DNA from 3 places in the Mycobacterium sp. NGS58 genome. Region 3 is predicted to be linked to each of the others. Evidence: predicted binding sites of a transcription regulator. Region 3 holds the regulator's gene; each other region holds the start of a gene.
The links. Region 3 encodes LexA, which represses DNA repair genes until DNA is damaged. Its sites were predicted from a motif close to CGAACANNTGTTCG; they were not measured.
Positions count from the first base shown of each region.

Region 1: ruvC (crossover junction endodeoxyribonuclease RuvC) is a predicted target of LexA. The motif match lies at 2,878-2,891, and genes of this name have one in related genera.
Region 2: cofD (2-phospho-L-lactate transferase) is a predicted target of LexA. The motif match lies at 5,928-5,941, and genes of this name have one in related genera.

Region 1 is NZ_JCALCO010000004.1:201,757-211,196, forward strand. Features, by position in the region: gene AC5Y4H_RS06165 (hypothetical protein) at 1-319, opposite strand, end outside; gene AC5Y4H_RS06170 (hypothetical protein) at 388-534, opposite strand; gene ruvB (Holliday junction branch migration DNA helicase RuvB) at 559-1,602, opposite strand; gene ruvA (Holliday junction branch migration protein RuvA) at 1,602-2,204, opposite strand; gene ruvC (crossover junction endodeoxyribonuclease RuvC) at 2,201-2,767, opposite strand; gene AC5Y4H_RS06190 (DUF4178 domain-containing protein) at 2,938-3,549, shown strand; gene AC5Y4H_RS06195 (DUF2617 family protein) at 3,567-4,073, shown strand; gene AC5Y4H_RS06200 (DUF4247 domain-containing protein) at 4,070-4,501, shown strand; gene AC5Y4H_RS06205 (DUF350 domain-containing protein) at 4,528-4,983, shown strand; gene AC5Y4H_RS06210 (polyamine aminopropyltransferase) at 4,980-6,557, shown strand; gene AC5Y4H_RS06215 (YebC/PmpR family DNA-binding transcriptional regulator) at 6,615-7,370, opposite strand; gene pdxT (pyridoxal 5'-phosphate synthase glutaminase subunit PdxT) at 7,521-8,111, opposite strand; gene tesB (acyl-CoA thioesterase II) at 8,108-8,953, opposite strand; gene pdxS (pyridoxal 5'-phosphate synthase lyase subunit PdxS) at 8,963-9,440, opposite strand, start outside.
Region 2 is NZ_JCALCO010000014.1:95,229-104,668, reverse strand. Features, by position in the region: gene rfbD (dTDP-4-dehydrorhamnose reductase) at 1-568, shown strand, start outside; gene AC5Y4H_RS15260 (glycosyltransferase family 2 protein) at 561-1,451, shown strand; gene manB (mannose-1-phosphate guanylyltransferase) at 1,453-2,529, shown strand; gene AC5Y4H_RS15250 (NUDIX hydrolase) at 2,594-3,133, opposite strand; gene AC5Y4H_RS15245 (coenzyme F420-0:L-glutamate ligase) at 3,230-4,582, opposite strand; gene cofD (2-phospho-L-lactate transferase) at 4,638-5,651, opposite strand; gene AC5Y4H_RS15235 (WhiB family transcriptional regulator) at 6,041-6,379, shown strand; gene AC5Y4H_RS15230 (metallopeptidase family protein) at 6,444-6,866, opposite strand; gene AC5Y4H_RS15225 (DUF3499 domain-containing protein) at 7,055-7,504, shown strand; gene AC5Y4H_RS15220 (phosphomannomutase/phosphoglucomutase) at 7,637-9,034, shown strand; gene AC5Y4H_RS15215 (TobH protein) at 9,031-9,440, shown strand, end outside.
Region 3 is NZ_JCALCO010000008.1:65,073-74,512, forward strand. Features, by position in the region: gene AC5Y4H_RS09990 (proteasome assembly chaperone family protein) at 1-861, shown strand, start outside; gene AC5Y4H_RS09995 (alpha/beta fold hydrolase) at 925-1,956, shown strand; gene AC5Y4H_RS10000 (PhzF family phenazine biosynthesis protein) at 2,002-2,688, shown strand; gene AC5Y4H_RS10005 (peroxynitrite isomerase) at 2,712-3,197, opposite strand; gene nrdR (transcriptional regulator NrdR) at 3,247-3,711, opposite strand; gene AC5Y4H_RS10015 (LysM peptidoglycan-binding domain-containing protein) at 3,860-4,354, opposite strand; gene lexA (transcriptional repressor LexA) at 4,648-5,346, shown strand; gene AC5Y4H_RS10025 (LGFP repeat-containing protein) at 5,362-7,569, opposite strand; gene AC5Y4H_RS10030 (acyl-CoA dehydrogenase family protein) at 8,201-9,361, opposite strand.

The DNA of each region.
Region 1 (9,440 bases), on a different contig from region 3:
CGCGGCCGACCACGAACCAGGCGCCGCCCGCGACCGCCAGCCAGCCGCCGAACACCGCGCTGGCCCGGTTACCGGACATGAGCACCAGCAAGCCGCCCACCGCGGCCGCCGCCCCGGGGAGGACCTCCAGCCAGCCTTTGGCCGTGGTCCACGTCCATGCCGGGTCGGCCATGTACGCCCAATCGATGTTCGGCCCGAAGAAGGGCACCAATGCACCCCACGCACCCAGAAGTATCAGAAGCAACCCCGTCAGCGCGCCGCGGGTACGTGGCATGTACAGCGCGCGAGGGCGGTCGTAGTCGTGGCTCGTGGTCCTCATCGGAACCTCCTTCGGACAGGTATGACTGCTGTGACGCTGGTTACCCGACGGTGCTGGGGTGTAACCGCTCACGCGATGTCCGAGTGTTTGCTGTGATCGCTGATGCGAGGCGCGGCGGGTGCGGCGCAGGCCTTGCGGGTTGCGCTGAGTGCGGGTTTGACCTGGCCGGAGGTCGCGTCGGCGGTGGCACCGGCCATGCCCGGCGCAAAGGTCACGATTTGGCCGCGATTGGCGGGCCGCTAGTCGAACAGACCGGCCTGGCCGAAGCCGGTGACGCCGGCAGGAGGGGTCATGCCGAGATGTGACCAGGCCTGGGCGGTGGCCACCCGGCCCCGCGGCGTCCGGGCGACCATGCCGGCGCGCACCAGGAACGGCTCGCAGACCTCCTCCACGGTCGCGGCCTCCTCGCCCACCGCCACCGCCAGCGTCGACACCCCGACCGGTCCGCCGCCGAAGCTGCGGGTCAGCGCCGAAAGCACCGCCCGGTCCAGCCGGTCCAGCCCCAGCTCGTCGACGTCGTAGACGGCCAGCGCTGACTTGGCGACGTCGCGGGTGATCACGCCGTCGGCGCGAACCTCGGCGAAGTCGCGGACCCGGCGCAACAACCGGTTGGCGATCCGCGGTGTCCCGCGTGAGCGCCGGGCGATCTCCTCGGCTGCGTCGCCGCCGAGTTCGATGCCCAGGATCCCGGCGGAGCGGGCCAGCACCCGCTCCAGCTCGGAGGGCTCGTAGAAGTCCATGTGCGCGGTGAAACCGAACCGATCCCGCAGCGGGCCGGTCAGCGCGCCGGACCGGGTGGTCGCGCCGACCAGGGTGAACGGCGCCAGCTCCAGCGGAATCGACGTCGCCCCGGGACCCTTGCCGACCACCACGTCGACGCGGAAATCCTCCATGGCGAGGTACAGCATCTCCTCGGCGGGCCGGGCGATGCGGTGGATCTCGTCGATGAACAGCACGTCGTGCTCGACCAGGTTGGACAGCATCGCCGCCAGGTCACCGGCGCGTTCCAGCGCCGGCCCCGACGTCATCCGCAGCGAGGACCCGAGCTCGCCCGCGATGATCATCGCCAGTGACGTCTTGCCCAGCCCCGGCGGACCGGACAACAGGATGTGATCCGGTGTGCCGCCGCGGTTTTTGGCGCCTTCGAGGACGAGCTGTAGCTGCTCTCGCACCCGCGGCTGGCCGATGAACTCGCGCAGCGAACGCGGACGCAGGCTGACGTCGATGTCGCCCTCGCCCACGGTCAGCGCCGGCGAAACCTCGCGTTCCTCGTCGTCGTCCATCATCGGGACTTACCCAGCATCGACAGGGCGGCGCGCAGGGCGGCCGTCGTGGTGGCGTCGTGGTCGGCGGCCAGCACCTTGTCGGTGGCTTCCTCGGCCTGCTTGACGGCGAAACCTAGGCCGACCAGGGCCTCCACCACCGGCCCGCGGATCGCGTGGCCGTTGAGGCCCGCGACCGGGGATGCTCCTCCGGTCGCGAAGCCGGCACCGACCTTGTCGCGCAACTCCAAAACCATCCGTTCGGCGCTGCGCTTGCCGATTCCCGGCACCCGGGTCAGCGCGGTGACGTCGCTGTCGTGCAGCGCCTGGCGCAGCGCCCCGGCGTCGTGTACGGCCAAGGTCGCCATCGCGAGCCGCGGACCGACCCCGGACACCGACAGCAGCGTCAGGAACAGATCGCGGGTGTCGCTGTCGGCGAAGCCGTACAGCGTCATCGAGTCCTCGCGGACGATCATCGCGGTGATCAGCCGCGCCTCGGTCCCGGACCGCAGCGTGGCGAGCGTCGACGGGGTCGCGTTCACCCGGTAGCCGACGCCGGCGGCCTCGATCACCACATGATCGAGCGCCACCTCGATGACCTCGCCGCGCACCGAGGCGATCATCTCGCCGCCTTCAGCTTGGCATCCAGCGTGGCCTTGTATTTCCGTCGCTGCTCGGCGGCCATCGCCTCCGCCGCGGCCATCCGGGCGATCATCGGCGCGCGCCAGCAATGACAAATGGCCAGCGCCAGCGCGTCGGCGGCGTCGGCCGGTGTCGGTTTGGCTTGCAGCGCAAGGATTCTGGTGACCATCGCGGTGACTTGCAGCTTATCGGCCGCGCCGTTGCCGGTGACCGCGGCCTTGACCTCGCTGGGGGTGTGGAAGTGCACGTCGATGCCGCGTTTGGCCGCGGCCAGCGCGACGACCCCGCCGGCCTGCGCGGTGCCCATCACCGTCGACACGTTGAGTTGGGAGAACACCCGCTCGATCGCCACGACGTCCGGCTGGTGGGTGGCCAGCCAATGCTCGACGGCATCGCTGATCGTCAGCAGCCGCTCGGCGAGCGGCGCGTCGGAGGGCGTGCGCACCACGTCGACATCGAGCGCGACTACCGTGCGCCCGCGCCCGGTTTCGACGACCGACAGACCGCATCGGGTCAGGCCGGGATCGACGCCCATCACCCGCATTCCCGCTCCCACCTAGTAGAACAACCGTTCGATACCCTAGCGGCCACCGGCGACGGGTCTGGGTAGGACACGCGGCGCTTCCCGGGGCAACGTTACGTCGCCGAACCCGCCGAAAAGCTGTTAGCTTTAGCCCACGTTCGCTCGAGCAGCGTGGCAACGGAGGGGTTGGCATGGGATCTGTGCTGGTCATTATTGCCGTGGTGCTCTTCATCGCCTCCATCGTGGTGCTGGTGGTGGCTTTGCGGCGACCCAAGCAACCGGCCCAGCGGGGCGGGCGGCAGGACCCGCTCTCCTCCGACGCGATGCCGCAGTTCGGGCCGCGCCAACTCGGCCCCGGTGCCGTCGTCAGCTACGGCGGGATCGACTACATCGTGCGAGGTTCGGTCACCTTCCGCGAAGGGCCCTTTGTGTGGTGGGAGCACCTGCTGGAGGGCGGCGAGCAGCCGCTCTGGTTCAGTGTCGAAGAGGACGACGGCCGCCTGGAACTGGCGATGTGGGTCACCCGCAAGGATGTGTCCCTGCGGCCCGGCGACCAATACGTCGTCGACGGCGTGACGTTCCATGAATCCGAACGCGGCCGCGCCTCCTACACGACCGAAGGCACCACCGGCCTGCCGGCCGGGGGCGAGATGGAGTTCGTGGACTGCGCCAACGCCGACGAGTCGGCGCTGCTCTCGTTCGAGCGCTGGGCCCCGGACATGCCCTGGGAGGTATCGACGGGCAAGTCCGTCTCGCCGGGCGAAATCACGGTGTATTCGGCACCCCCACCCAGCGCGGCCTAGGGCAAGAGGTCTTCGCGGTGCCCCTTCATCAGCTCGCCGTGACTCCGGCCGACGTATCCGGGGAAAGGCTGGGACTCGCGCTCAACGCGCCCGTGCCCGCGCCCCTGGCCAGCTGCCGCCTGGCCCACCCCACCGGTGGTGCCACGCTCCTGCTGGGCGTTCTCGGCGCGTCACATGTGGTCGCGGTCGAGCACGCGTTTTCCGAGGAGATCTCTTGCACGGCACGCAATCTCGGGGCCGACCTACCCGAGCGCACCGACGCGCCCGGCTACAGCCTGCAGTCGCATACCGACACCCACGACGAGTCGAGCTTTCGCCGGCTCGCGCGGGACCTGCGCGGCCGTTGCGCCCACCGGGCGGGCTGGCTCGGCGGCATCTTCCCCGGCGATGACGCGGCGCTGACGGTGCTGGCCGCCGAACCCGACGGCGCCGGCTGGCGCTGGCGGACCTGGCACCTCTATCCGGGCCGCCTTGCGGGCGGCGGCGGAACGGTGGTCCACACGGCCAGCCGGTGGCGCCCGTGAGCCGCAACCGTCTGTTCGTGGTCGCCGGTGTGCTCGGCGCGGCCGCCGTGGCGTGTCTGATCTTCGGAATCATCCTGCTGCAGAAGAACATTGCCTCGTACGTGGCCGGTCATTATCACGAGTACGCCCGCGACGCGAACGGCACTCGATACCAGTGCACCGGTTCGCCCGAACAGGTCGCCGACGCGCTCGCCGACTATGCCCAACCCGACGCGCGGGCCGACAACGGCAAGACCGAGTACCTGCGCTACAGCAACAACATCGTGATCGTCGGCCCCGACGGCGGTTACCCGTGCAGTATCCGCGTCGAACCGCTGAGCGCCGGATACAGCCACGGCGCCTTCATCTTCCTGGGCCCCGGATTTTCCCCTGGATCCCCCTCGGGCGGCGCCGGAGGCACCCCCGGCGGCCCCGGCGGAATCAAGTGACTCCCACCATCGCAAAGGAGAGCACCATGTACCTCGCCGTCGAGATCGGCACCGTCGACCTCAATCCCGTGCTGAAAGGCGCGGTCGCGACGATCCTGTACTTCGTCGTCGGCATGGCCGTGCTTCTCATCGGGTTCTACGCGGTCGACGTGCTGACCCCGGGGAAGTTGCGCCAGTTGGTTTTCATCGACCGCCGCCCCAACGCCGTGGTGGTGGCGGGCGCGATGTACATCGCCCTGACCGTCGTCATCATCACCGCCATCGCCAACAGCTATAGCCAGCTGGGCCAGGGACTCCTGGGCGTGGCGGTGTACGGGCTGATGGGCGTGATCCTGCTGGGGATAGCGCTGCTGGCGATGCACTTGCTGATACCGGGCAGCTTCCACGAGCACATCGACGAGCCGGAGCTGCATCCGGGATCGTTCGCCGTGGCGCTGATCCTGCTCGCGGTGGGAGGGGTGACCGCCGCGGCGGTGTCATGAGCGCTGTCGATGTGCGGCCGCCCGAGGCGGCGCCGTCCGCGGGGCCCTCGGGTCGGTGGCGGGCGCTGCTGCTGGCCGCCGTCGCGGCGTGCGCGGCGTGCGGCATCATCTACGAACTCGCGCTGCTGACGCTGTCGGCCAGTCTCGACGGCGGCGGGATCGTCGCCACTTCCCTGATCGTCGCGGGCTACATCGCCGCGCTCGGCGTCGGTGCCCTGCTGGTCAAGCCGCTGCTGGCGCACGCCGCGATCACCTTCATCGCCGTCGAGGCACTGCTGGGCATCATCGGTGGCCTGTCGGCGGCGGCGCTGTACGTGGTGTTCGCGTTCGTGGACGGGTCGACGTGGGTGCTCGCGCTCAGCACGGCGCTCATCGGCGCCCTGGTGGGTGCCGAGGTGCCGCTGTTGATGACGCTGCTGCACAGCGGTCGGCTCGCCGGTGCGGCCGACGCCGGGCGGACGCTGGCCAACCTCAACGCCGCCGACTACCTGGGCGCGTTGCTGGGCGGGCTGGTCTGGCCGTTCTTGTTGCTGCCGCAGTTGGGGATGATTCGCGGCGCGGCGGCCACCGGCATGATCAACCTGGCGGCGGCCGCCGTCGTGGCGATTTTCCTGTTACGACAAGTGGTTTCGGCGCGGCAGCTGATGCTGGCACTGTGCGCGCTGGCCGCCGCCGCGGGGCTGCTCTCCACCCTGCTGCTGCGGTCGGCCGACATCGAAACGACAAGCAGGCAAAGGCTTTACGCCGACCCGATCATCGCCTACCGGCACACGGCCTATCAGGAGATCGTGGTAACCCGCCGCGGCAACGACACCCGGCTGTATCTCAACGGCGGGCTGCAGTTCTCCACCCGCGACGAGTACCGCTACACCGAGAGCCTCGTCTACCCGGCCCTCGGCGGGGTTTCCCAAGGCGCCCATTCGGTGCTGGTGCTGGGCGGCGGAGACGGCCTGGCGGCGCGCGAATTGCTGCGCCAGCCGGGCGTTTCCAGGATCGTGCAGGTCGAGCTCGACCCCGCGGTGATCGACGTCGCACGCACCACGCTGCGCGCCGCCAACGGCGGCTCGCTGGACAACCCGCGGGTGGCCGTGCTGACCGAGGACGCAATGAACTGGTTGCGCGGGCCGAACGTGGACCGCTTCGACGCGGTGATCGTCGACCTTCCCGACCCCGACACGCCCGTGCTGGGCCGGTTGTACTCCACGGAGTTCTACACGCTGGTCGCCCGCGCGCTGGCTCCCGGTGGGCTGATGGTGGTGCAGGCGGGCAGCCCCTTCTCCACCCCGACGGCATATTGGCGCACGGTTTCGACGATCCGGGCGGCCGGCTACGCGGTCACGCCGTATCACGTGCACGTGCCGACGTTCGGTGACTGGGGGTTCGCCCTGGCGCAGCGCGCCGAGGCCGCGCCCGCGCCGAAGGTGCCCACCGATGCGCCGCCGCTGCGTTACCTCAACCAGCAGGTGCTCGACGCCGCGGGCGTCTTCTCCGGCGACATCGGGCCGAGGCCGGTGGAGCCGTCGACCCTGGAGAACCCCCGCATCGTCGAGGACATGCGGCACGGGTACGACTAGTTCTGATGCTGCCGACCCGCCGCGCCGGCGCCGGCGCCGCGCTTGCGATCGACACTCCTACTCCTCGTCGAGGGCGGCGAGCACCTCGTCGGACAGGTCGACGTTGGTCCAGACGTTCTGCACGTCGTCGCTGTCCTCCAGCGCGTCGACCAGCTTGAACACCTTGCGCGCGCCCTCGACGTCGACCGGCACGCTGACCGACGGCTGGAAGCTGGCCTCGGCCGATTCGTAGTCGATGCCGGCGTTCTGTAGCGCGGTACGCACCGCCACCAAGTCGGTCGGCTCCGAGATGACCTCGAAGCTCTCACCGAGGTCGTTGACGTCCTCGGCGCCGGCGTCCAGCACGGCGGTCAGCACATCGTCTTCGGTGAGTCCGTTCTTTTCCAGCGTGACGACGCCCTTGCGGGTGAACAGGTAAGACACCGAGCCGGGATCGGCCATGTTGCCGCCGTTGCGGGTCACCGCCACCCGGACCTCGCCGGCCGCGCGGTTGCGGTTGTCGGTGAGGCACTCGATCAGCACCGCCACGCCGTTGGGTCCGTAACCCTCGTACATGATGGTCTGGTAGTCGGCACCGCCGGCTTCCTCGCCAGCGCCTCGCTTGCGGGCGCGTTCGATGTTGTCGTTGGGCACCGACGTCTTCTTCGCCTTCTGGATGGCGTCGTAGAGCGTCGGGTTGCCCGCCGGGTCGCCACCGCCGGTTCGCGCGGCGACCTCAATGTTCTTGATCAGCCGGGCGAATTCCTTGCCGCGGCGCGCGTCTTTGACGGCCTTCTGGTGCTTGGTGGTGGCCCACTTGGAATGGCCGCTCATTGCTGTCCTATCTGAATGTCCTCTTGTTTTTGTGGCCAGACGAGTCTACGTGGGCGGTCGGGATGAATTGCCCGGCCGCTACCCGGCCGTCTCAGCGGCCCCACGAGTCACCGCACGACAGGGATGCGGCGTCCAGCCCACCATCGACCGTCAGCCGGTGACGAGGTCGACGAACAGGTGGTGGATGCGCCGGTCACCGGTCATCTCGGGGTGAAACGCCGTGGCCAGCTTGCGGCCCTGCTTCACCGCGACGACGTGGCCGGCCGCGCTGGCCAGCACCTCGACTTCGGCGCCGGCGCGCTCGACCCAGGGGGCGCGGATGAATACCGCACGCACCGGATCGCTCAGCCCCGCGAACGGGATGGCACCCTCGAACGAATCGACCTGACGCCCAAAAGCGTTGCGCCGCACCGTCATATCGATTGCACGTAGCGGCAGCGCCTCACGCCCGCCCGCGCCGGCGTCGAGGATCTCGCTGGCCAGCAGGATCATCCCGGCGCACGCGCCATAGGCGGGCAACCCCTCGGCGAGCAAGCCCCGCAACGGCTCCAGGAGCCCGAGGTCGAGAAGAAGGTGGCTCATGGTGGTCGATTCCCCACCCGGGATGACCAGCCCGTCCACCGCCTCCAGCTCGCCGCGCCGGCGCACCGGCATCGACTCGGCTCCCGCCTCGCGCAGGGCTGCCAGGTGCTCGCGGGTGTCGCCCTGCAGCGCCAGGACTCCGATGCGCGGGGCGCTCACTGGTTGGTCGGCTGGTACCCGCGCTTGAAGCGGGTCAGCCCCTCCTGCATGACCGCCGCGACCATCTCGCCGGACTGCGTGAAGATCTTGCCCTGGCACAGCGAACGTCCGCCGCTGGCCGACGGCGAACTCTGGTCGTACAGCAGCCACTCGTCCGCCCGGAACGCCCGCATGAACCACATCGCGTGGTCGAGCGACGCCACCTGCAGGTGCTCCCGCACGTCGAGATGGGTGACCTGCGCCGATCCCAGCAGCGTCAGGTCGCTCATGTAGGCCAGCGCGCAGATGTGCAGGACCGGATCGTCCGGCAACGGGTCGCGGTGGCGGAACCACACCTGCTGTTGGGAGGCCTTGCCCGGCAACAGGTGCAGGCGCTCGCGCGGCACGATGCAGACGTCCCACTCCTCGAACTGCTTGAACCCGGCGTCGTCGAAGACCTTGATCGAGTTCAGCCCCGGCAGGCCGTCCGGGGGCGGCGCGGCCGGCATGGCGTCCTGGTGATGGATGCCTTCCTGGTCGGTGTGGAAGGAGGCGCCCATGCTGAAGATGATCTCCCCGTGCTGGATGGCGTTCACCCGTCGTGTGGCGAACGAGCCGCCGTCGCGGGAGCGCTCGACGATGAAGACCGTGCGCGCTAAAGCGTCCCCGGGGCGCAGAAAATACCCGTGCAGCGAGTGCACCTGATAGCGCGGGTCGACGGTCCGCACCGCTGACACCAGCGACTGGCCGGCCACATGGCCCCCGAAAGTGCGCTGCAGGAATCCCGACTCTGGGCTGAAGATGCTGCCACGGTAGATGTTGACCTCGAGCTGCTCGAGATCGAGGATCTCTTCGATCGCCACGGACTGTTTTTACCAGCCGCGTTCGGCCAGCCGATGGGGCTCCGCGATCTGCTCGACGTTGATGCCGACCATCGCCTCGCCCAGCCCGCGCGACACCTTGGCGAGCACGTCGGGATCGTCGTAGAACGTGGTGGCCTTCACGATCGCGGCCGCGCGCGCGGCGGGATCGCCGGACTTGAAGATGCCCGAACCCACGAACACGCCCTCCGCACCGAGCTGCATCATCATCGCCGCATCGGCCGGGGTGGCGATGCCGCCCGCGGTGAACAGGGTGACCGGCAGCTTGCCCGCCCGGGCCACCTCGACGACGAGGTCATAGGGCGCCTGCAATTCCTTTGCGGCGACGTACAACTCGTCTTCCGACAACGATGTAAGGCGACGGATCTCGCCCCCGATCGCCCGCATGTGCGTGGTCGCGTTGGAGACGTCGCCGGTGCCGGCTTCGCCCTTGGACCGGATCATGGCCGCGCCCTCGCTGATGCGCCGC
Region 2 (9,440 bases), on a different contig from region 3:
GCCCTACGAGCCCACCGACCAAACCGCGCCGCAGAGTGTGTATGCGCGCAGCAAGGTTGCGGGGGAGCGGGCGGTGTTCGCGGCGCTGCCCGAGCCCTCCCAAGGCGTGGTCGTCCGCACCGCCTGGGTCTATACCGGGGGCACGGGCAAGGACTTCGTCGCCGTCATGCGCCGATTGGCCGCCAGGGACGGGCCGGTGGACGTGGTCGACGACCAGACCGGCTCGCCGACCTACGTCGGCGACCTGGCCGTCGCGCTGCTGCAGATCGTCGACGATCGCACGCCCGGCCCGATCCTGCACGCCGCCAACGAGGGCGCGTGCTCGCGGTTCGATCAGGCCCGCGCCGTGTTCGAAGAATGCGGCGCCGACCCGCAGCGGGTGCGGCCCGTCACCACCGATCGCTTTCCGCGCCCCGCCCCCCGACCGGTCTACTCCGCGTTGTCCAGCGGCCAGTCCGTCGCGGCCGGGATGCGGCCCCTGCGGCCGTGGCGCGCTGCGCTTGCCGCGGCGCTCGCCGCCGATAGCGGTGCCGCGACCGATCGACCGTTACCCTCTACGCGTGACTGACGTCCTGCCGGTCGTGACCGTGACCTACTCACCGGGTCCGCATCTGGAACGCTTCCTGGCTTCCCTGTCGCTGGCCACGGAGCGAGAGGTGTGCGTGCTGCTGGCCGACAACGGCTCCACCGACGGCACCCCGGAGGCGGCCGTCGACCGCTATCCCAACGTGCGGCTGTTCCACACGGGAGCCAACCTTGGGTACGGGACCGCCGTGAATCGCGCCGTCGCACAGCTGGACCCCCACGACGACTGGGTGATCATCGCCAACCCGGACGTGCAGTGGGGCCCGGGCAGCATCGACGAACTGCTGGACGCCGCGTCGCGCTGGCCGCGGGCCGGCGCCCTGGGCCCGCTGGTCCGCGATCCGGACGGGTCGGTGTATCCGTCGGCGCGGCACCTACCCAGCCTGATCCGCGGTGGCATGCACGCCGTCGTCGGGCCGTTCTGGAAGAGGAACCCGTGGTCGGCGGCGTACCGCCAGGAGCGGCTGGAGCCCAGCGAGCGGCCGGTGGGCTGGCTGTCGGGGTCGTGCCTGCTGGTGCGGCGTTCGGCGTTCGGCCAGATCGGCGGGTTCGACGAGCGCTACTTCATGTACATGGAAGACGTCGATCTGGGCGACCGCCTCGGCAAGGCCGGCTGGCTGTCGGTGTACGTGCCGTCGGCGGAGGTGCTGCATCACAAGGGCCACTCCACCGGCTCGGACCCGGCCAGCCACCTGGCCGCGCACCACAAGAGCACGTATATGTTTCTGGCCGACCGGCATTCCGGCTGGTTGCGCGCTCCGCTGCGCTGGACGCTGCGCGCCTCGCTGGTGGTGCGTTCGCGCCTGATGGTGCGCAGTGCTCAGCGCGCCGCCGGGCGGCGGAAACTCCTAGAAGGGCGACACTGAGGTGGGAACTCCAGAAGTCGATGTGGTGATCCTGGTCGGCGGCAAGGGCACCCGGCTGCGGCCGCTGACGCTCTCGGCGCCCAAGCCGATGCTGCCCACCGCCGGGCTGCCGTTCCTCACGCATCTGCTCTCGCGGGTCGCCGCGGCGGGCATCGACCACGTCATCCTGAGCACGTCGTATCAGGCCGCGGTGTTCGAGGCCGAGTTCGGCGACGGGTCCAAGCTGGGTTTGCAGATCGAATACGTCACCGAGGAGCGGCCCCTGGGCACCGGCGGCGGCATCGCGAACGTTGCCGGCCATCTGCGGCATGACACCGCGATGGTGTTCAACGGCGACGTGCTTTCCGGAGCCGACCTGGGCCAGATGCTCGACTTCCACACGGCTGAAGAATCCGATGTCACGCTGCACCTGGTCCGGGTGGGCGACCCGCGGGCGTTCGGCTGCGTGACCACCGAGGAGGGGCGCGTCACCGGCTTCCTGGAAAAGACCCAGGACCCGCCGACCGACCAGATCAACGCCGGGTGCTACATCTTCTCGCGCCAGATGATCGACCGGATTCCGCGCGGCCGGGAGGTCTCGGTGGAACGTGAGGTGTTCCCGGCACTGCTCGCCGATCCCGGCGTGAAGGTCTGCGGCTACGTCGACGCCAGCTACTGGCGCGACATGGGCACCCCGGAGGACTTCGTCCGTGGCTCGGCGGATCTGGTGCGCGGCATCGCCCCGTCGCCCGCGCTGCATGGCCACCGTGGCGAGCAGTTGGTGCACGACGGCGCGGCGGTGTCGCCCGGCGCGGTGCTGATCGGCGGCACGGTCGTCGGGCGGGGAGCCGAGATCGGCCCCGGCGTCCGGCTGGACGGCGCGGTGATCTTCGACGGCGTCAAGGTCGAGGCCGGCAGCGTGATCGAGCGTTCGATCATCGGCTTCGGCGCGCGCATCGGCCCCCGGGCGTTGATCCGCGACGGCGTGATCGGCGACGGCGCCGACATCGGAGCGCGCTGCGAGTTGTTGCGCGGCGCCCGGGTGTGGCCCGGTGTGTCGATTCCCGACGGCGGGATCCGCTACTCGTCCGACGTCTGAGGCCCTCACTTTTCCCTTGAGCGTGAAGCTAGGTTCACGCTCGAGGCCGAACGTGTAGCTAGCTTCACATTCGTCGCGTCGCGCGCGACACCAGGTAGGCGAGTGCGTGGTCCGTCCCCTCGGGCAAGGCGTCGGCGGGCCACCACCGCAAGTCGTCCGACTCGTCGCTGATGGCGATCTGCGCGCCGGCGGGAGCGTGCGCGACGAACTGCAAATCGAGATGGCGGGTCGGTACGCCCAGCGAGCAGGTCACCGGGTGCACGTGCAGCGCGGCCAGGCGCGGTTCGATGCGTAGGGCGCCGATGCCGGACTCCTCGGTGGCCTCGCGCAGCGCGGCGGCAAGGACGTCGGTGTCCTCGTCGTCGCAGTGGCCGCCCAGCTGCACCCACCGGCCGAGGCGGGGATGCAAGGTCAGCAGCACCTGGCTGCCCGAATGGTCCACCACCAGCGCCGACGCGGTCACGTGGCCTGGCACGCACTCGCGCCGGCACGCATCGCTGCGGGCGTTCACGAACGCCAGCACGGCGTGGCGCAACGAATCCTGGGCCGGGTCGGGCGGCTCCCAATTCGACAGTATCGCGATCGCCGACTCCCGAACGCTCATCGTGACCCTCGCCGGTTCCGCCGATCCCGCGACGACGCCCAGGCGTTGCCGGTCAGCCGCGGCGCAAGGTGGATCTGGCCCTTCATGGGCTCAGTATTACTTGCGGATCAGCCGATCACCGGCGTCCGCCGGATCGCGCGGCCCGGCCGGGTCGGCGGCGTAGCCGATGGCGATGGCGCCCAGCGGCTCCCAATCGGCGGGCAGCCCGAGCTCGGCGCGCACCAGGTCGGCGGCGAAGATCGTCGAGCCGATCCAGCAGCTGCCCAGCCCGCGCACCGCCAGCGCGACCAGCAGGGCCTGCACGGCCGCGCCGACGGCCACGGTGAACATGGTGTGCTCGGCGTCGGTGCGGGCGGCGTCGGGATAAAAGTGGGCGCCGTCGGGCACCATGAACGGGACGACGACTTCTGGCGCGTCGTAGAGAATCTGGCCGCGCGCCACCCGGCGGTCGATCGAGTCGGCGGGCCGCCCGTCACCGGCGAGGTCGGCGCGCCACTTGTCCTGCATGCGATCCAGCAGCCGGGTCCGGGCGGCCGGCGTCTGCAGCCAGACGAACCGCACCGGGCGGGTGTGGTGCGGAGCCGGCGCGGTCAGCGCTTCGGCGACGGCGGCTTCCACCAGGTCTGGCGGCACCGGCTCGGCGCTGAACCGGCGCACCGATCGGCGCAGCAGCTGCGCCTCGAGGCGGCCGGCCTCGAGGGCTTCGGCGGTGCCGAGCCAGAACAGGTCTTCGGGGCCCGGCCGCAACAACTGCCGCGCCGTTGAGCCGTCGTCGGTCACGGACATGCCGCGCACCACCGCCACCGGCATCGCGGTCAGTTTGCCCTTGACCAGATCGGCGGCCGCGGCGATCTCGTCGGCCACCGCCACCTCGGTGACCAGCAGCTCGTTGCCGTGCCGATCGACCGCCCCCGAATAGCCGTGCAGCACAGCCAGACCCGCGGCACCCACGGCCGCGTCGGTCTGCCCGTTGCGCCAGGCGCGGCCCATGGTGTCCGTGATGACCACGGCGACCTCGACACCGAGCCGCTCACGCAGCGCGGCCCGCAGCGCCGCGGCGCTGCCGTCCGGGTCGACCGGCAGCAGTGCCAGTTCGTCGCTGCCGACATTGGATCCGTCGACGCCCGCGGCGGCCTGCACCAGGCCGATCCGGTTCTCGGTGATCAGGGTTCGGCCCTTGCGGGCCAGCACCCGGACGGCTTCGTCGTCGACCAGCTTGCGCCTCAGCCGGTCGCGCTCCTCGGGATCCTGCGGCGCCGGCACCAGCCGGCCCTCGCATTTGGACACCGCCTTGCTGGTGACGACGACGACGTCGCCGTCGCGCAGCCATGGCGCCGCCGCGGCGACGGCCGCGCCCAGATCGTCGCCGGGCCGGAATTCGGGCAACCCGGCGACGGGCAGGATTTCGATGGCGGCGGCGGTGCCGTGCTCGCGGGGCGCCGAAGTCATCGGCGCCGCTCCTTCGCATCGCGTCGTTCCCCGCAAGCCACTGCGTCGTCGCGCATCACGGCGTCACCCCCGCCAGGTCGAGCCCGGCCCTGACCATCTCGGCGGTCGCCTTCGGGTCGGTCATCACCAGCGGCACCGAGCGCACCGCGATGCCGTCGATGCCGCCTTCGAATCCGGCCCCGTCACCTTCGCTGACCAGCCAGCCGTCCAAGATGCCGGTGTCCCGCCGCGCGCCGTAGTGCCGGGCGACCGCCTCGGCCGTGGATTCGACCCCGATCACCGACAGGCAGGCATCGGCCATGCCGCGCAAAGGCTTTCCACCGATGATCGGCGAGTAGCCGACGATCGGTGCCTTCGCGGCGCGCAGCGCGCCGCGAATGCCGGGGACGGCCAGGATGGCGCCGACACTCACCACCGGGTTCGAGGGCGCCAGCAGGATGACGTCGGCGTCGGCGATGGCCGCGGTGGCATCAATTGTGGCGGCCGCCTTTTCGGCGCCGACGAACGCGAAGCTGTGCGTGGGCACCTGGGCCCGGTAGCGCACCCACCACTCCTGGAAGTGAATGGCCCGCCGGCTGCCGTCGTCGGGATCGGTTATCACCACGTGGGTCTCGCACCGGTCATCACTGGCGGGCAACAGCCGCGCGCCGGGTTGCCAGCGGTCGCACAGTGCGGTGGTGATCTGCGACAGGGGGTAGCCGGCGTTGAGCATTTGGGTGCGCACCAGGTGGGTGCCCAGGTCACGGTCGCCGAGCCCGAACCAGTCCGGCTGCACCCCGTAGCGCGCCAATTCCTCTTTGGCGTGCCAGGTTTCGTCGCGGTGCCCCCACCCTCGCTCCGGATCTACACCTCCACCTAAGGTGTACATGCAGGTGTCCAAATCGGGGCAGATTCGCAGTCCGTGGATCCAGGCGTCATCGCCGATGTTGACGATCGCCGTCAGCTCGTGACTGTTGGCTTCCGTGTCCTGGCGCCGTTGCGTTTGAAATTGACCGAGCCCGAACAGCTGTTGAACCCCCAGCAGGAAGCGGGCGCCGCCAACCCCACCGACCAGAACGGTGACCTTCACATTGCACGACAGTACTGCCCGGCGGCAGCGCCGCGGCGGGCCCATCGGGGGAGCCTCAAAGTTGCGGTTCCCCACCGGTTGTGGGCAACTTCTGGGGAAGTTGAGGGCATTGTGATCGACACGCCGAAGGCCCGAAACAACAGAAACGCCGAAATTCGATCACGAGATGGTATGGAAATGCGCCGAAGTGCTTGACCCGGCAGATCAACCCGTGTCTAATCACAACAGTGTCATTTCCCGGTTGGCCGGCCGACTCCGGTGTCGCAGACCGAGATTCGATCACTTGTTCGAATTGTCTGTACATCAGAACAGTGGGAAACCAATCACACTCTCTCAATCAAGCTGAGGAGGCGGACGACCGTATGTCTTACGAAACTTTTCAAGGCGCAATGGCGAGCACGCCGCACACCGACATCGACCCGGCACTGGACCGCCCCGCTCGGCCGCATTTGACCGTGGTTCCTGATGCCCCAATCGCATTCGAGCCCGAGCCCATGCCGGAGCCGGTCGCCGACCAATGGCAGGACCGCGCGCTGTGCGCCCAGACCGACCCCGAGGCCTTCTTCCCGGAAAAGGGTGGCTCCACCCGCGAGGCCAAGAAGATCTGCCTGGGCTGCGAGGTGCGGCATGAGTGCCTCGAGTACGCCCTCGAGCACGACGAGCGCTTCGGCATCTGGGGCGGCTTGTCCGAACGCGAGCGCCGCCGCCTCAAGCGCGGCATCATCTGACGCACGCTGATCACACCGCGCGCTGAGCGTTAAGCCTCCAGCGCTCAACGCGCGACCGGAGAAGTTATTCGTCGTCGATCGTCGGATCGATCACCGACGGCTCAACGTCGAGGTAGATCGCGACCTGGGCCACCAGTATTTCGTGCAGCAGGTCGCCGAGCTCGACGGTGTCTTTGGCTCGTCGCTCAATTGGCTTGCGGAACAACACAATTCGCGCCCGCGTTGAGTTGCCGCGGATGTCGACGCCGGCCGGGATCAACCGTGCCAGCGGGATCGGCCCATCGGCGATCACCTCGGGTGGCCACTGCACACTCTCGGGATCCTTGGCCGAGATTCGGGGAATCTCGTCGACGGCCACGTCGAGTTCGGCCAGCCGATCCCGCCAACTTCGCTCGATGGGTTCGTAGGCCTCCAGCACCGCCATGTCGAATCGCTCGGCGCGGGTGCGCCACCCCGGCGCGGTCGGGGGCAATAGCGGGCCGCGCATGTCGCGGCCCCTGCGAAAGAGTCGGTGGGCCCCGGCCCGGCGCGGAGCCGATCCGTCGGAGAACCGATCACCTCGCGGGGAGCTGCGCGAATCACCCACGCGCCGATGGTAACGGTTGCACATCGAGGGCCGAGGAGTTGCGCGTGTCCGGCGCTTCGGCGACGTTTGCGCACGATAGCCTTTCGATCGTGAACGTTCCCCGTCGCTGTTGCCGGCCCGGGTGCCCGCACTACGCCGTGGCGACCCTGACGTTCGTCTATTCGGACTCGACGGCAGTCGTCGGTCCGTTGGCGACCGCGCGGGAACCGCATTCCTGGGATTTGTGCGTCAACCATGCCGGCCGGATCACCGCACCCCGTGGGTGGGAGCTGATGCGCCATGCCGGGCCCCTCCTCTCTGAGCCCGCCCACCCCGACGAGGACGACTTGGTCGCCCTGGCCGACGCGGTGCGCGAGCGCGGCGATCGCGGCGTTCCGTACGCCGGCGTCGCGACGCCGGTGAACGGCTTCGCCGACGCGCACATCCATCACGGCGGATCCCAGGCCACCGCGCCCAGCAGCAGCGTGCTGGCACCGCCCGAGCATCGCTCCGGACGGCGCCGCGGACATTTGCGCGTCTTGCCCGATCCCACCGACTAGCCCCATGGTGGCGACCCGCCACGGAGCGCGGTCCTGACCGGCGGGACGCGAAATCCGCACGCACCGCCGGGGCTCCAGTTCTCCGTGGCCCGATAGGCTGACGCCAAGAGTTCACGTCGTCAGGAGTCCCGCATGTCTCGGCCCGCCGCGACTGTCCACCGCGTCGTCAAGGCTTACGACGTGCGTGGGCTAGTCGGCGAAGAGCTCGACCAGCCGCTGGTCACCGATCTCGGCGCAGGTTTCGCCAAACTCATGCGCGGCGAGGGCGCGCGCCGGGTCGTGATCGGCCATGACATGCGGGACAGTTCGCCCACGCTGGCCGCCGCGTTCGCCGCCGGGGTGAGGAGCCAGGGACTGGACGTGGTGCGCATCGGCTTGGCGTCCACCGATCAGCTCTACTTCGCCTCCGGAATGCTGGACTGCCCGGGCGCCATGTTCACCGCGAGCCACAACCCGGCCGCCTACAACGGCATCAAGCTGTGCCGGGCGGGGGCCAAACCGGTCGGCGCCGAGACCGGGCTGCGGCTGGTCGCCGATGACGTGATCGCCGGCGTCGACCCCTACGAGGGGGAACCTGGAGACGTGAGCGAGCGCGACGTGCTGGCCGACTACGGTCAGTTCCTGCGGTCGCTGGTGGACACCTCCGGGCTGCGCCCACTGCGGGTGGCCGTGGACGCCGGCAACGGCATGGCCGGTCTGACCACGCCCGCCGTGCTCGGCCCGATCGGGTCGATCACGTTGGAGGCGTTGTACTTCGAGCTCGACGGCTCATTTCCCCATCACGAAGCCAACCCGCTCGACCCCGCCAACCTGGTGGACCTGCAGGCATTCGTGCGCGAGACCGGCGCCGACATCGGGCTGGCCTTCGACGGCGACGCCGATCGCTGCTTCGTCGTCGACGAACGCGGCAACCCCGTCTCGCCGTCGACGGTGACCAGCCTGGTGGCCACGCGTGAATTGAGCCGCGAGATCGGCGCGACGATCATCCATAACGTGATCACCTCGCGCGCGGTGCCCGAACTTGTCGCCGAGCGCGGCGGCACACCACTGCGGTCCCGGGTCGGGCACTCCTATATCAAGGCGTTAATGGCCGACACCGGCGCGATTTTCGGCGGCGAGCATTCGGCGCACTACTACTTCCGCGACTTCTGGGGTGCCGACTCCGGGATGCTGGCTGCGCTCCACGTGCTGGTCGCCCTCGGCGAGCAGGACCGCCCGCTGTCCGAGCTGACCGCGGACTATCAGCGGTACGAATCGTCCGGCGAAATCAACTTCACCGTCGCCGACGCCGGGCGATGCACGGAAGCGGTACTGAAGTCGTTCGGTACGCGGATTCACTCCCTCGATCACGTGGACGGGGTGACGGCCGACCTGGGCGACGGCAGCTGGTTCAACCTGCGCAGCTCCAATACCGAGCCATTGCTGCGGCTGAACGTCGAGGCGCGCACGGTCGAGGACGTTGCCGCGGTCGTCGACCAGATCAGTTCCGAAATCACCGCGGCCTCGGCGGCCGTGAAGGCCGCGCCGTGAACGCCACCCGGGCGGTCGATCTCGAGGACACCGATGGCCTGCTGGCCGCCGACCGCGACGGCCTGCTGCGCGCCGCCTCGTCGGCCGGTGCCCAGGTGCGTGCGGTCGCCGCGGCTGTCGAGGAGGGGGCGCTGCGGCCGCTGGGCGCCGACGACCGTCCGCGCAGCGTCATCTGGGTCGCCGGGCGCGGCACCGCCGAGACCGCCGGGACGATGCTGGCCGCGACCATGGGTGGAACCGCTTCCCAACCCTTCACCCTTGCCGACGAGGCACCGCCGTGGGTGGGTCCGCTCGATGTGCTGGTCGTCGCGGGCGGCGATCCGGGTGATCCCGCGCTGGTCGCTGCGGCCGCCACCGGGTTGCGCCGGGGCGCCCGGGTGGTCGTGGCGGCGCCCTACGAGGGCCC
Region 3 (9,440 bases):
CTGGTGCACGCCCTGGAGGGATTTTCCGACGCCGGTCATGCCATCAAGCTGGCGGCCGCGCATTTGAAGGCGGTATTGGACACCGAGTTGGTCGCATCCTTCGCGATCGACGAATTGCTGGACTACCGCTCGCGGCGGCCACTGATGACGTTCAAGACGGATCACTTCACCCACTACGAGGATCCCGAGCTGAGCCTGTACTCGATGCGCGACACGATCGGCACACCGTTCCTGTTGCTGGCCGGCATGGAACCGGATCTCAAGTGGGAGCGCTTCATCACCGCGGTGCAGCTGCTGGCCGAGCGCCTCGGAGTGCGCCAGACCATCGGCCTCGGCACGGTCCCGATGGCGGTACCGCACACCCGGCCCACCACTATGACCGCGCACTCGAACAACCCTGAGCTGATCGCCAACTTCCAGCCCTGGATCTCCGAGATCCAGGTCCCGGGTAGCGCCTCCAACCTGCTGGAATACCGGATGGGCCAGCACGGTCACGAGGTCGTCGGCTACACCGTGCACGTCCCCCACTACCTCACGCAGACCGATTACCCGGCCGCCGCGCAGGCCTTGCTCGAGCAGGTCGCCAAGACCGCGTCACTGGAGCTGCCGCTGACCGCGTTAACCGAAGCGGCCGAGGTGATTCGGGCCAAGATCGACGAGCAGGTGGAAGCGAGCGCCGAGGTCGCTCAAGTGGTGGCCGCGCTGGAGCGCCAGTACGATGCCTTCATCGACGCTCAGGAGAACAGATCGTTACTAGCGCGCGACGAGGATCTGCCGAGCGGCGATGAGCTGGGCGCAGAGTTCGAGCGATTTCTGGCCCAGCAGGCGGAGAAGAAGTACGACGACGACGACAAGTCCTGACCCACTCAGCATGACGCCCTAGCCCGACCGCCCTTAGCCCGGCCCGACACCAAGGTTGGCGATATGACCGAGCGGAAGCGCAATCCCACGCTCCGCCCGGTGCGTGAAGTAACCGCACCCAGACTCGAGTTCCGCACCATCCACGGTTACAAGCGGGCCTACCGCATCGCGGGTTCCGGGCCGGCGATACTGCTGATCCACGGCATCGGCGACAACTCCACCACCTGGAATACCGTGCAGGCCAAGCTCGCCCAGCGTTTCACGGTGATCGCCCCCGATCTGCTCGGCCACGGGCAATCAGACAAGCCGCGCGCCGACTACTCGATCGCGGCGTACGCAAACGGGATGCGTGACCTGCTCAGCGTGCTCGACATCGAGCGCGTCACTATCGTCGGCCACTCGCTGGGTGGGGGTGTGGCGATGCAATTCGCCTACCAATTCCCGCATTTGGTGGAAAGACTGATCCTGGTCGGGGCCGGCGGCGTCACCAAGGACGTCAACTTCGTCCTGCGCTGGGCCTCGCTGCCGATGGGCAGCGAAGCGATCGCCCTGCTGCGGTTGCCGCTGGTGCTGCCGGCGGTTCAGATCATGGGACGTGTTCTGGGCGCGGCGCTGGGCAGCAGCGGGCTGGGTCGCGACCTGCCCAATGTGCTGCGCATCCTCGACGACCTGCCCGAACCGACGGCGTCCGCGGCGTTCAGCCGGACGCTGCGCGCCGTGGTGGACTGGCGCGGGCAGATCGTCACCATGCTCGACCGATGTTATTTGACCGAAGCCATCCCGGTGCAGATCGTCTGGGGCACAAAGGATGTGGTGGTTCCAGTCCGGCACGCTCGGATGGCGCATGCCGCGATGCCCGGCTCCCGTCTCGAAATCTTCGAAGGCTCGGGGCACTTCCCCTTCCATGACGACCCCGCCCGCTTCATCGACGTCGTCGAGCGCTTCATCGATTCCACAGACCCCGCCGAGTACGACCAGGCCAGCCTACGCCAACTGCTGCGCACCGGCGGCGGCGAGCAGGCCGTCTCGGGCCCCGCTCCCACTCGCGTCGCCGTGCTGAACGCCATGGGTTCCGACGAGCGCAGCGCCACCTGATCACCTCGATCGACGCGGCCCGTGCAGGCGCCGTACAGTCGGCCCATGGGGATCCGCGTGGCGGTGCTGCGGGTGTTCGCCGATTCGGACGGCAACTTCGGTAATCCGCTGGGCGTGGTGGACGCCCGCCAGGTCCAGCCCGCCCAGCGGCAGCGGTTGGCAACCCAATTGGGCTACAGCGAGACGGTTTTCGTCGACTTCCCGGCCCCCGGCTCCGCCAGCGCGCACGCCGCCATCTACACGCCGCGAACCGAACTGCCCTTCGCCGGCCACCCGGCCGTCGGCGCGACATGGTGGCTGCGCGAGAACGGTTCGCCGATCAACACCCTGCAAGTGCGGGCCGGGATTTTGCAGGTGGGTTACGACGACGACCGCGCCAGCATCAACGCTCGCGCCGAATGGGCGCCTGACTTCGCCCTGCACGAATTCTCTTCCGCCGACGAGATTCTCGCCGCCGACCCGGCGGACTATCCCGACGACACCGCGCACTACCTGTGGGCCTGGACCGATCGCGCGGCCGGGTCGGTGCGGGCGCGCATGTTCGCCGCCAACCTCGGTGTGGTCGAGGACGAGGCGACCGGGTCCGCGGCGATGCGGATCACCGATTACCTGAGCCAGAGCCTGCGGATCATTCAGGGCAAGGGCTCCGTGATCGACACGAGGTGGAGCGCCGAGGGCTGGGTCGCCGTAACCGGGCGGGTCGTCAACGACGGTGTGAGACAACTCGACTGACGACGCCCCGCCGGGCGGGTGCTTTAGCGCTGCCGGTGTAACACGGCGGCGAGGTGGTCCTGCAGCGGCTGCCCAACCGCACCCATCTGCACCGTGTAGGAGAGCTCGTCGCCGTCGATGCGGAACGAACGGCCGAGCGCGGTCACCTCTTTGGCGGTGGGCGTCAACCCCACCGCCGTGGTCGACATCTGCATTTCGATGAGGTCACCGGTGACCGAGTAGGTGCCGACCTCGATTTCGGTGATACCGCTGGGGTGCGCCAGAACCAGTTCGATGTGACCGGGCTGTGGCACCCGAAGAAAACCGGTTTCGGCGTGCAACGGCTTGCCGTCGGCTACCGCCTTGGTTTTCTGGCCGTAGCTCAGAAAGGGCTTGCCGACGTGGGCGAACACGACTTCTTCGAGATAGTCGAAGGGCGGGATGGTCGGGTATTTACCCGCTCCCTTGCCGGACCAGGTCCCAAGGAGCGGGGCCAGCGCCGCAAGGTCGGGATGCAAGTCAATGGGCATGAGAGCGAGCCTAGCCCGGTGACGATGCGGGCCGGGACGGCCGGCGGCGTCAGCCTGGGGCTGCCACTCCGCGGTGATCGCGCAGGGCCTGGATCTCGCGTTCGAAATCGTCCGCGGACTCGAACGACCGGTACACGGAGGCGAACCGCAAGTAGGCGACTTCGTCCAGGTCGCGCAGGGGCCCGAGAATGGCCAAACCGACCTCGTGACTGGGTATCTCCGGCGAGCCCGCGGCACGGACGGTGTCTTCGACCTGTTGGGCCAGCAGGTTCAGCGCATCGTCGTCGACCTGACGTCCCTGGCAGGCCCGGCGGACGCCGCTGATGACCTTCTCCCTGCTGAACGGTTCGGTGACGCCGCTGCGCTTGACCACCGCCAGGACCGCAGTCTCCACGGTGGTGAAACGTCGTCCGCATTCGGGACAGGAGCGGCGGCGGCGGATGGCCTGGCCTTCATCGGTCTCGCGCGAGTCGATCACCCGCGAATCGGGATGGCGGCAGAACGGACAATGCATGACCGCTCCTTCATCGCGCCGACAAGGTACCGCAGGACCTTGAGCGTACCCGCGCGCTGACCAGCACTGCTAATGGAGCCGCCGGGCGTGTGGGGTCACCGCCGGCGTCAGCAACTGTCGGCCCAAAGCGGTTTCTGCACAACGGTGCTCAGCCGACCGGGGCGATGAGGGTCTGGCCCGCCATCAGGTTGGGCGAGCGAAGATCGTTGAGTTCGCGGATGCGGTCGGCGACCTGGATGGTCGGCGCGCCGGGCGCCACCCGGTGCGCGAAATCCTGCAGCGACTCCCCCGCGTCGACACGGACGACGGCGAGCCGGTCGGGAACGTGGGCCGCCGAGTTCGTGGAATCGCCGTTGAGCACCTGACCGACGTTTGCGACGAGGCCCAGCCACAGCGTGATTGCGCCGGCGGCCAGCGCCAGCCCAATCGTCGACGCCCAGGTAGTGGCGCGCCTGCGGTGCGGAGCGACCGACATTGCCACCCCGGTGCCGTAGTAGCGCGTGGCGGCGCCCGCCGGCCGCGACGGCACGGGCCGGCGGGACCGGGCCAGCCCGTCCCGTCCGTAGCGAGCCCCCTGGACGGGTCCATTGATCGGGCGCCGAAGACTGCTGGTCCGCGGCGCTGGCGTGTGGATGACTGTCATCTTCTTTCCTCCGGTCAACTAGCTCTCGCTCGTGTGTTCGACAGTAATCGCCTGTATGTTCGAATCCGAACATTTGAGCGAAGCGTGTCGCACGAGCAAACGCTAGATCACACCACCGACAAGTTCGTCGGCCTCTACCACTGTCACGAGGACACAAATACCCGATATCTCGAAGAGTTACACATTTGTGATTCGCGCGAATTCGGACGCTTTCCGCCGAGCGGCCGAACGACGCGACACGCCACTCGAACACATGTTTGATTCTCGTTCGCGGTGCGGCTACATTCAGTGCCATGGGCGACAGCAACGACATTTCATCGGCCGGCCCCGAGGGTCGGCTGCACTCCGTGGATTCCTCGCTGACCGAACGGCAGCGCACCATTCTGAATGTCATCCGCGCCTCGGTCACGAGCCGCGGCTACCCGCCGAGCATCCGGGAGATCGGCGACGCAGTCGGTCTGACGTCGACGTCATCGGTCGCGCACCAGCTGCGCACCCTCGAGCGCAAGGGGTACCTGCGCCGCGACCCGAACCGTCCGCGAGCCGTCGATGTCCGCGGGGCCGACGACGACGTGGCGGCGCCCGCCACCGAGGTGGCCGGCTCGGACGCCTTGCCGGAGCCGACGTTCGTCCCAGTGCTCGGGCGCATCGCGGCCGGCGGACCCATCCTGGCCGAAGAGGCCGTCGAGGACGTCTTTCCCCTGCCGCGCGAATTGGTCGGTGAAGGCACGCTCTTCCTGCTCAAGGTCGTCGGCGACTCGATGGTCGATGCCGCGATCTGCGACGGCGACTGGGTGGTGGTCCGTCAGCAGAACGTCGCCGACAACGGCGACATCGTCGCGGCGATGCTGGACGGCGAAGCCACGGTCAAGACGTTCAAGCGCGCCGGCGGTCAGGTGTGGCTGATGCCGCACAACCCCGCGTTCGATCCCATCCCGGGCAACGATGCGAGCGTGCTGGGCAAGGTCGTCACCGTCATCCGCAAGGTCTGACGCGCGCGGGCTGAGTCAGTCAGCCCTGGTGAAGCCGTTGGCCTGCGCGACCTCTTCGCTCGAAAACCAGAGTTCGGCGAGCGTGTCCTGATACAGATCGCTGCCCGGCAGGTAGTACAAGCCGTAGCGAGCACTGGCCTTGATGGGGTATCCGTCGGGCGCCTGGTACGGGTCATCGAGCGGCAGGTGGATCGTCGGTCGCCCGTCCGGTCCAGCCAGGCCGTTCTCCGAGGCGTCGTCCGCGGCGTGCCGGCCGCTTCGTGCCGGACGCCCGGCCTCGACCGCATCGGCGACCACGGCGGCTCCCACCGCGGTGTCCGCCACGTCGGCTTCCGTCGCGGTGTCCGCTGCCGGTTCGACATCCGGTTCCGGCGCGGCGAGGTCAAGGTATTCGTCTTCCGGCTCAGCGGTTTCCAGGGCGCCGTCCACGGCGTCGCCTTCCGGCGGGGTGCTGGGAACGGCGACGTCGGGAGACTCGTCGTACGGATACGTCTCCGCCACATAAGCCGCGTCGGGGCCGTCCGCGTCGGCGTAGGCGGCGTCGTCCGCCGTCTCGGGCTCGGCAACCTCGGGGACGGCGTCGGTGTAGTCCGTGTAGTCGGCCCCGGCCTCGGAATAGTCGGCCTCTGCCAGCATCTCCCCGGAGACGACCGGGATCGAGTCGGTGTCCACCGCGTCGGGGTCTTCCTCCTCGAACCCGTAGTCGCTTTCGGCAGGACGCTGACGTTGCCAGCTGACCCGCCCGGCGTCCGGTTCCGGTTCAGGCTGGTGCGTCGCGCCGAGCCCGAACGAGTCCGCGCTGACGTCAGCGTCGTCGTGCCCCCAGCGATCGTCGGGGTCGTAGCCGAAGTCCCCCCGGCGGCCCGGCGCGTAGGCCGCGGCCTCGTCGTGGACGGGCCGGCGCCGCCGGGAAACGAACAGTAACCACGCCAACAGCACGAGCAGCGCCACCACCGGAATGGCGGCCACCAGCCACCACCAGTGCCAGGCGGACTTCTTGGCATGCGCCGGCATGGCCGAATTGCTCGGCTGGTCCTGACCCGACACCTGCAGGCCGGACAGCAGCGGCGCCAGGTTGGACGGTTCCGTGCTGAACGTGTTCTTCGCCCGGTTCCACGAAATCTTGCCGCCGGTGAACTGCTGGGAGACCACGTCGCCGGTCACGGCCTGGTCGCCGACCGGGGCACCGAGTTTGCCGGCCGGAGCGCGCAGCTTGTCCCACGCAACCTTCATCGCCCCACGCACAACGAAGGCGCCGTGGTCGGGCGTCCAGAAGATGACCGGCTTGTCGGCCGCGGAGAAGGTGGCGATGCGGCTGGAACGCCCGATGTTGCCGTCGGTTTCGTTGGTGGTGGGGAATCCCAGGTCGCTGCCGACCGGCCCGCCCAGTGACTCGTACTTGGCCAGGATGTCGCTCTTGAGGGCGTTCGCGCCGGTGGCCGGGGTGAAGAACACCTTGCCACCGGCGAAGTTCTGGGCGATGCCGTCGCCGCCGACCGGGTATTGCCCGCCCTGCTTGGCGCCCAATGGTCCCGTGGGGCCGCCCGCCGCGCGCCAGGCGGTGTTGATCGCCGCCGTGGGATCGATCGCCACCTGCAGGCCCTTGAGCTGGTCGGCCAGCGCCGGCGGTTCGGTGGTGAACTGTTTGGTCTGCCGGTTCCACGAGACCTGGCCACCGCTGAATTTCTGTGAGGACACCTCACCGCTGTAGGTCTCGTCGCCGACCGGCACACCGAGAACCCCGCCCGAGCTGCCCAGCTTGTCCCAGGCGGTGTTCAGAGCACCGCGCACCACGTGCGGGCCGTGCTCGGGCGTCCAGAAGATCACCGGCTTGTCGCTGGCCGAAAAGGTGATCACCCGGCTGTCCGGGCCGGCGAGACCCGGAACTTCGTCGATGGCCGGGAAGCCCAGATCGCTGCCGGCCGGGCCGCCCAGCGACTCGTATTTCTCCAGGACGGGTCCGTAGGCGAACCTGGCTCCGGTCGCCGGGGTGAAGAACATCTTGCCGCCGTCGAAGTCCAGGGCGAAACCATCCCCGACGGGATATACGTCGCCCTTGCGGGCGCCCAATGGCGAGGTGTCGCCGCCGGCCTTATCCCATGCGGCCATGATCGCCGCCTCGGCGTCGCCTATCGGACTCGCCACCGCGGTGGGGGCCAGCAATACCGCGGCCAGTGCGGTGGTCGTCAAGCTGACCAGCGCGCTTCCGATCAGCTTGCGCATGTGACCTCTCTGCACCTTCACCAAGCCTCCCAGCCGGCGGACATGGCTCTTTCTGCGACTACACCTGCATAACCGGCGACCGGGCGGTACTTGCGCCGGAAATGGACCCGCGCTCGATCGGCCTTATCGTCGGGCTCGCATAACTTTGCTCCAGCCAAGAAGAAATGCGAAGTCAAATCACGAATTTTACAAAAACGGATACCCCACCGATGTCGAAATGATGCCGGCCCATGGCCCAATCGCGATCCGCCCTGGCACCGTTCGCGTGGTGTCGCGGATATCGCACGGAAATGCGGCGGGAATGCCCCATCGAGTGATGCCGCCGGACTGCCGACTCGCACACCAGAATTGCGAAGGCCGCGGTCGCGCGGCGGGCATGAGCCGGTAGCGCGAGCACGGGGCTGACAATGCGCGATGTCACGGTCGGCGCACCCGAAACACATGCGCCGACGGTACGTGAGCCATCAGCGCATTCACGCTCTACCCCCGAACAATCAGCTCGGTTTGACGCTCGCGGCGCGGTGCGAGACAGCAGACGAATCTCCGTCGCGCGCAGCGATTGCCGCACATCCCTGCGCCGATATCGTCCGCGGGTGTTGCGATCGCTGCCCGCGATCCAGCAAACGAAATGCTAGACGCCGAGGCCGCGGCCGATGATTTCCTTCATGATCTCGGTCGTGCCGCCGTAGATCGTTTGCACCCGCGCATCCAGATAGGCACGGGCAACGGGATATTCACGCATGTAGCCGTAGCCACCGTGCAGTTGCAGGCAGCGGTCGATCAAATGGACCTGTTTTTCGGTCGAGTACCACTTGGCCATCGCGGCCTGCTCAGCCGTCAGCTTGTGGTCCAGGTGCAGGCGGAGGAACTCGTCGACCATCATGCGGACCACGGTCGCCTCCGTGGCCAGCTCGGCCAGCACAAAGCGACTGTTCTGGAAACTGCCGATCGGCTTGCCAAATGCCTTGCGCTCCTTGGTGTACTGCACGGTCTGGTCGAGCACCTGCTCCATGGCCGCGGCGGCCATGATGGCGATCGAGATGCGTTCCTGCGGCAGGTTCTGCATGAGGTAGATGAATCCCATGCCCTCCTTGCCCAGCAGGTTTTCGGCCGGCACCTGGACGTCGGTGAACGACAGCTCGGCGGTGTCCTGGGCGTCGAGCCCGATCTTGTCCAAGTGGCGCCCGCGCTCGAAGCCCTCCATGCCCCGCTCGACGGCGAGCAGCGAGAAGCCCTGAGAGCCCTTTTCCGGGTCGGTCTGCGCGACCACGATCACGAGGTCGGAGTTGATTCCGTTGGTGATGAAGGTCTTTGAGCCGTTGAGCACGTAATGGTCGCCCTGCTTGACGGCACGGGTCTTGATGCCCTGCAGATCGCTACCAGTTCCCGGTTCGGTCATCGCGATCGCCGTAATCAGCTCGCCGGTGCAGAACTTCGGCAGCCAGCGTTGCTTCTGCTCCTCGGTGGCCAGGGCCAACAGGTACGGCGCCACGATGTCGTTGTGCAGGCCGAAACCGATGCCACTGTAGCGGCCGGCGGTGGTTTCCTCGGTGATGATCGCGTTGTACCGGAAGTCGGGATTGCCGCCGCCGCCGTACTCTTCGGGCACCGCCATGCCGAGGAAGCCTTGCTTGCCGGCCTCGAGCCACACACCGCGGTCGACGATCTTCTCTTTCTCCCACTCGTCGTGGTACGGCGCGACGTGGCGCTCGAGGAAGCCGCGGTAGGACTCGCGGAACAGGTCGTGCTCTGATTCGAAAAGAGTGCGCTGGTATTTGATGGCGCTGCTCATGAAAGACCTCCGGCGACTGGGATTCCTGCAGCCCAAGATATACCAACCGGACGGTTGGTAGACAGCCGGCGGGGTCGCC